One region of the Mycobacteroides abscessus ATCC 19977 genome, then DNA from elsewhere that is predicted to be linked to it. Evidence: predicted binding sites of a transcription regulator. Region 1 holds the regulator's gene; the other holds the start of a gene.
The links. The regulator LexA, encoded in region 1, represses DNA repair genes until DNA is damaged. The targets are predictions, from matches to a motif close to CGAACANNTGTTCG.

Region 1 (3,380 bases):
GACATCACGACCCTGACAGGCCCTCCGTACGCCCTTGACGACCTTGTCGCGACTAAAAGGCTCAGTGACCCCGCTGCGCTTCACGACGGCCAGCACGGCGGTCTCGACGGTGGTGAAACGGCGGCCGCACTCGGGGCATGAGCGCCGGCGTCGTATCGCCTGACCCTCGTCCGCCTCACGGGAATCGACAACGCGCGAGTCAGGATGACGGCAGAACGGACAGTGCATTACTGCTCCTTCGCCGGTTCTGGACTCTATGTCGTTGGGCTGGGATGACTGACGCACCGCGCAGCGCGCCCAGACCGGTGTCGAGGATACCCGTGCTCCCGCACGCCCGAAGGTCACGTCCGTGTGCCGATCAGCCGACCGGGGAAACCAGCGTCTGACCGGCTTGCACTGTCGCCGAATCAAGTTCATTGAGTTCGCGGATCTTGGACACCACCGCCGAGCGTGGCGCCTCAGGCGCGACACGCGACGCGACGTCGGCCAGGGTCTCTCCGGGAGCGACCTGCACAACCGCAAGGCGGTCCGGCACGCCCGCTCCCCCGATGCCCGCGGCGCTGACCTGGCCGAGCATCAACAGCCACATCGTCGCCACCGCGGCCCCCACCGCGACAACGATGGTGGCCTTCAGGCTCACCGGGCGGCGACGATGTACGCGATGCGCTACCCCCGACACACGGATGCCGTTACCGCGGTAGGCAACCGGTCGGCCGGCAGGCCGCCGATAGGCGACGGTGCGCACCGGCAGCGCCCGGCGCTGAGTCAATGGGTACTCCGCACTGTACGCGCGTGCCGGCGGGGCGTACTCGCGCGGCGCACCCTCGCGAGCGTGAGAACTACGCGGCGGGGTGAGAACGTTTGTGCTCATCGGTATGCCCTTCCTGTCCTGTCGATCTGTCCTGTCGATCGGTTAACCCGTTCGCTCTTATGTTCGAATGTACTCGATCATGTGTTCGACGTCCGAACATGTGATCGATTTGTAGCATCCGACACCGACAAGTGCTGCTGACCTGCCCCGTTACCCTCCCGGGGCGACCCGGCGCCCCCTATTTGCGACACGCATCGAACACATGTTTGATATATGCCGTCGACAGGGCTAGATTCGGGCCCATGAGCGATACACCCAGCAAGGGACCCGCCACCGGTTCACTGACCGAGCGCCAGCGGACCATCCTGGAGGTCATCCGCGCATCGGTGAATGAGCGGGGCTATCCCCCGAGCATCCGCGAAATCGGAGACGCCGTCGGGCTCACCTCCACCTCGTCAGTCGCCCACCAACTACGCACCCTTGAACAGAAGGGCTTTCTGCGGCGTGATCCCAATCGTCCACGCGCCGTTGATGTTCGGGGAATCGATGACGCGGGCACTCCATCGGCGACCACCGACGTGATCGGCTCGGGCGACCTGCCGGAGCCGACATTCGTGCCTGTGCTCGGGCGCATTGCCGCCGGCGGTCCCATCCTCGCCGAGGAGGCCGTCGAAGATGTGTTCCCACTCCCCCGCGAGCTTGTCGGCGAGGGCTCGTTGTTCCTGCTCAAGGTGGTTGGCGAGTCGATGGTGGACGCCGCGATCTGCGACGGCGACTGGGTGGTGGTCCGCCAGCAGAACGTGGCCGACAACGGCGACATCGTGGCCGCGATGATCGACGGAGAAGCGACCGTCAAGACGTTCAAGCGGACATCGGGCCAGGTCTGGCTGATGCCGCACAATCCACTCTTCGAGCCGATTCCCGGCAACGACGCCGCCATTCTGGGCAAGGTCGTCACCGTTATCCGGAAGGTCTAGGCCTCCCCGGGCGCCGGCCCCGGCGCGCGGGAATCGCCGGCGGAGGTCAAGAACAGCTGAAAATGCGTGACGTCATGCCAGCTGCCCAGCTTGTATCCAATCCGCCGGTACAGCGCGACCTGCTCGAATCCCATTGTCCGGTGCAGCTTTTCACTCGCCGCATTGGGTGTGACGACAACCGCGAGCACGGTGCGATAACCCAGCTCCCGTAGCCGGCCGAGTAACGCTGTGTACAACTGGCGTCCGGTGCCGCGCTGCCTGCGCGCGCCGTCGACATAGACACTGACCTCACAGGCCCATTGGTAGGCAGTGCGCGACTTCCACGGCGCCGCATACGCGTAGCCGAGAATTTCCCCGCCATCCTCGGCGACGAGCCAGGCATGTCGGTGGGCCGCCGTCTGGATGCGTTCGGCAAGAACAGCATCCGACGGCGGCACCTCCTCAAACGAGATGGCCGTATCGGTCACATACGGCGCATAGATTGCCGCACACGCGGCCGCATCGGCGGCCGTCGCGTCACGAATGTGCATGGGCGACTAGAGCGAACGCCCGATGATCTCCTTCATGATCTCGGTAGTGCCGCCGTAGATCGTCTGGATACGGGAGTCCATGTATGCCCGGGCCACCGGGTACTCGCGCATGAAGCCGTACCCGCCGTGCAGCTGCAGGCAGCGGTCGATCAGGTGGACCTGCTTCTCGGTGCTGTACCACTTGGCCATCGCGGCCTGCTCGACACTCAGCTCTTCTTTGTTGAGCAACGAGATGAACTCGTCGACCATGACCCGGATGACCGTTGCGTCGGTGGCCAGCTCGGCGAGCAGGAAACGACTGTTCTGGAAGCTCTTGATGGGCTTGCCGAATGCCTTGCGCTCGGTCGTGTACGCAATGGTCTCTTCGAGCACCGACTCCATCGCGGCGGCCGCCATGACGGCGATCGACATACGCTCCTGCGGCAGGTTCTTCATCAGGTAGATGAAGCCCTGACCCTCTTCACCCAGCAGGTTGGCCGCAGGCACCCGGACGTCGGTGAAGGACAGTTCGGCGGTGTCCTGAGCATCCAGACCGACCTTGTCGAGCTTGCGGCCGCGTTCGAAGCCCTCCATGCCGCGCTCCACAACGATCAGCGAGAAACCCAGCGCGCCCTTTTCCGGATCGGTCTGTGCGACCACGATCACCAGGTCGGCGTTGATGCCGTTGGTGATGAAGGTCTTTGCGCCATTGAGAATGTAATGATCGCCGTCCTTGACGGCGCGGGTCTTGATGCCCTGCAGATCGCTTCCGGTGCCGGGCTCGGTCATGGCGATGGCCGAAATCAGCTCGCCGGAACAGAAGCCGGGGAACCAGCGGGCCTTCTGCTCGTCATTGGCCAGGTCCCGGAAGTACGGGCCGGCGACATCGTTATGCAGGCTGAATCCGACGCCGGTGTGGCGTCCCTTGGTCACCTCTTCGGTGATGATCGTGTTGTAGCGGAAATCGATAAGACCACCGCCACCGAACTCCTCGGGCATGTCGGTGCCCAGGAAGCCCTGTTTGCCGGCCTCGACCCACAGTGCACGGTCGACGATCTTGTTCTTCTCCCACTCCTCCTTGTA
Region 2 (3,380 bases), 670 kb from region 1:
ATCCTGCTGCCCTTGCGCGAACCCCAGCGCCTTGGCCATGTCCCGCACGGCCATGCGACCACGGTATGTGATCACGTTGGCCACCTGAGCCGCATACTCACGGCCATACTTGTTGTAGACGTACTGGATGGCCTGTTCCCGTTCGTCCGATTCGATATCGATATCGATATCCGGCGGCCCGTCACGGGCCGGCGACAGGAACCGTTCGAACAGCAGACCATTGTCCACCGGGTCCACATTGGTGACCCCGAGCGCATAGCAGACCGCCGAGTTGGCGGCAGAACCACGGCCCTGACACAGGATATCGCTGCGGCGACAGAACTGCGTGATGTCATGCACCACCAGGAAATAGCCCGGAAAATTCAGCTGCGCAATGATTTCCAGCTCACGCTCGATTTGGGCATAGGCCTTCTGCGCACCCGCCCGGGGACCGTATCGGCGCGCGGCACCCTCAAGGGCCAGATGCCGCAACCAACTGTCCTCGGTGTGGCCGGACGGGACGTCGAACGGCGGCAACTGTGGGGCAATGAGCCGCAGATCGAAGGCGCACTCCTCCCCCAGCTCGGCGGCCGCCGTCACCACCTCCGGATAGTGAGAAAACAATCGCGCCATCTCATCACCGGAACGCAGATGAGCCCCGCCCACCGGATCCAACCAGCCCGCGGCGTCATCAAGGCTCTTACGCGCCCGCACCGCCGCCATCGCCATGGCCAGGCGCCCGCTCTCGGGCGTCGCGAAATGTGCTGCCGTGGTGGCGATAACGCCGACACCGAAGCCCCGGGCCAACGCGGCCAGCTCCGCGTTGCGTTCGTCTTCGCCCGGGTGACCGTGTCTGTTGAGCTCTATGCTGACGCGATCGGCACCGAATCGGTCCACCAGATTGGCCAGCGCCCTCTCCGCAGCAACAGGACCGCCGCCCGCGAGTGCCCGTCGCACGTGACCCTTACGGCACCCGGTCAGGATGTGCCAGTGCCCTCCGGCCGCCTCGGTGAGTGCATCAAGGTCATAGCGTGGCTTGCCCTTCCGGTCTTTGGGCGTTCCACCCGACAGATGCGCGCCGGCCATCTGCCGCGACAACCTCCGATACCCCTCCTGGCCACGAGCCAATACCAGCAGATGTACCGAATCCTCGGTATTGCCCTGCCCCCCAAGAGATAGTTCCGCCCCAAACACGGTGGGCAGTCCCAATTCCTTGGCGGCTTCCGCGAAACGCACGACCCCGTAGAAACCATCGTGGTCGGTGATGGCCAGCGCCTTGAGATCCAGGCGTGCGGCCTCCTGCACCATCTCCTCCGGCAGGCTGGCACCGTCGAGAAAACTGAATGCCGAATGCGCGTGCAACTCCGCGTACGGCACGACCGATCGCCCGCGTTCCCGCGGTGGCGGTTCGTAAGGCTGTCGCTTTCGGCTCCATGCCGGCCCATCCCCACCGTCACCCGGTGGGGCGTGCGGATTGAGGCGCCCGTCGAGCACGCGCTCCATCTCCGCCCAGGTTGGCGGACCTTGTGACCAGCCCACTCCGACAGAATATCGAACATTTGTTCGATTCTCACTATTGTCCAGCCCGGATCTCAGCAAGGTAACTAACTAGATACATAAAATGTATGCTGATGGAGCCAGAACACTCCCAATAGACCAAAAGCACCTCACCGAGAACCCGGAGAAGCTAATGCCACATCACGGTAACTACACCCCCGAAAAGGTCACCTTCCCCTCGCATGGCGTGGACATCGTCGGTGTTGTCCACCGCCCCCACGGCGACGGCCCCTTCCCCGCCGTCGTGCTGCTCGGCCCCTATTCCTTCGAGAAGGAGCAGGCACCGATCCATTACGCCACCCGGCTGGCCGACGAAGGATTCCTGGCTCTGGCGTTCGATCCGCGCACCGTGGGCGAAAGCGGGGGCACCCCGCGCCGCCTCGAGAACCCGAAGATGAAAAACGAAGACGCGGTGGCGGCCATCGACTACCTACTCACCCGTGAGGACGTCGACGCATCACGCATCTTCGGGGCGGGTGTCTGCCAAGGCGGGCCCGAGATGCTGGATATCGCCTCATACGACAACCGGATCAAGGCCGTCGCCTCGGTGACAGGTTACTACCGAGACCACGAAACCGACCTGTTCATGATCGCCGCCGGTGTCAGCGAAAACCCGTTTGACCCCGCCACCGCGCCGACCACCGCACAGCTCGAATCGCTGCTTGCCGCCCGCCTCGAACGTGCCCGCGATGCCAAGGCGCGATACGAGCAGACGGGCGAGGTCATCTACGCGCCCCTGGTTTCACCCGATCTCGGCGACCCCGTCGCCGGATCCGATGCGGGATTACCCGGTCCGCTGGTGTGGAGCTGGTACGGATCGTGGACGCTCAAGGGCTGGGAGAACCGCTACGCGATCATGAGCGACCTCGACCACTTCGATTACAGCACTGCGCCCGGAGTCGCCACGCTGGAAAAGCCCGCACTGGTCATCCACTCCGATACCTGCATGAACCCGGCGGCCGCCCGACGCCATTTCGAGTCGATCCCCACCACCGACAAGAAGCTCATCTGGGAGAACGGCACCAATCACTTCCAGTACTACGACCAGCCCGACATCGTCGACCGCACCGTCGGACATATCGCCGAGTGGTTCAACAGTCACCTGGCCTAACGGGGGCACACCGGTTGGGCAAGCGGGCAAAACCGCTGCCCAACCGGTGTGCTGACGAAATCAATGGCGGACTACCTCTACGCTCATAGGGTGCCGCCCGACGCCTCTGCCACCAAGAAGCGGCTGCTCGACGCCGCGTATGCGGAGTTCGCGGAGCATGGGCTCGCCGGTGCCCGCGTCGATCGGATCGGCGCGGCAGCAGAGGCCAACAAGCGGCTGCTGTACGTCTACTACACCAACAAGGAGACGTTGTTCGACATCGTCGTCGCCCACTCCATCCAGCAGATGTCCGAGGCCGTCCCCTTCACCCCCGAAGACCTGCCGGGCTATGCGGGCGCATTGTTCGACCACCTGATCAAGCATCCCGAGCATCTGCGGCTGGCCACCTGGGCCCAGCTGGAACGACCCGCCGCCGGCCCGGCGGAAACCTCGGCGTATGCGGCGAAAGTCGCGGCAATCGCCCAAACAGGATTATCTGCCGGGGATGTGGAACCGGCCGATATCTTGGCTCTCACGCTCGGGCTGACCACAGCATGGCTCGGGGCGTCGCCGGCCCTGCGTGGTCTCGCGGCTTCCGAGCCCTTCTCCCCTGAGCGCCTGGCAACGCACCGCACCGCACTCATCGCGGCGGTCGAGGCCCTCGTCAGCGCCGCAGCCCGATGACCACATCCGACTCAGCTTTCCTGGGTTCCGTCGCCGACAACCTGGCCGCGCTACCGGCCGTCGAAGCGGT

Region 2: MAB_RS18770 (error-prone DNA polymerase) is a predicted target of LexA. The motif match lies at 1,532-1,545, and genes of this name have one in related genera.

What each region holds. Positions count from the first base shown of each region.
Region 1 is NC_010397.1:3,088,670-3,092,049, forward strand. It holds gene nrdR (transcriptional regulator NrdR) at 1-228, opposite strand, end outside; gene MAB_RS15405 (LysM peptidoglycan-binding domain-containing protein) at 359-871, opposite strand; gene lexA (transcriptional repressor LexA) at 1,114-1,788, shown strand; gene MAB_RS15415 (GNAT family N-acetyltransferase) at 1,785-2,318, opposite strand; gene MAB_RS15420 (acyl-CoA dehydrogenase family protein) at 2,325-3,380, opposite strand, start outside.
Region 2 is NC_010397.1:3,757,690-3,761,069, forward strand. It holds gene MAB_RS18770 (error-prone DNA polymerase) at 1-1,518, opposite strand, end outside; gene MAB_RS18775 (alpha/beta hydrolase) at 1,670-2,647, shown strand; gene MAB_RS18780 (TetR/AcrR family transcriptional regulator) at 2,711-3,310, shown strand; gene MAB_RS18785 (nucleotidyltransferase domain-containing protein) at 3,307-3,380, shown strand, end outside.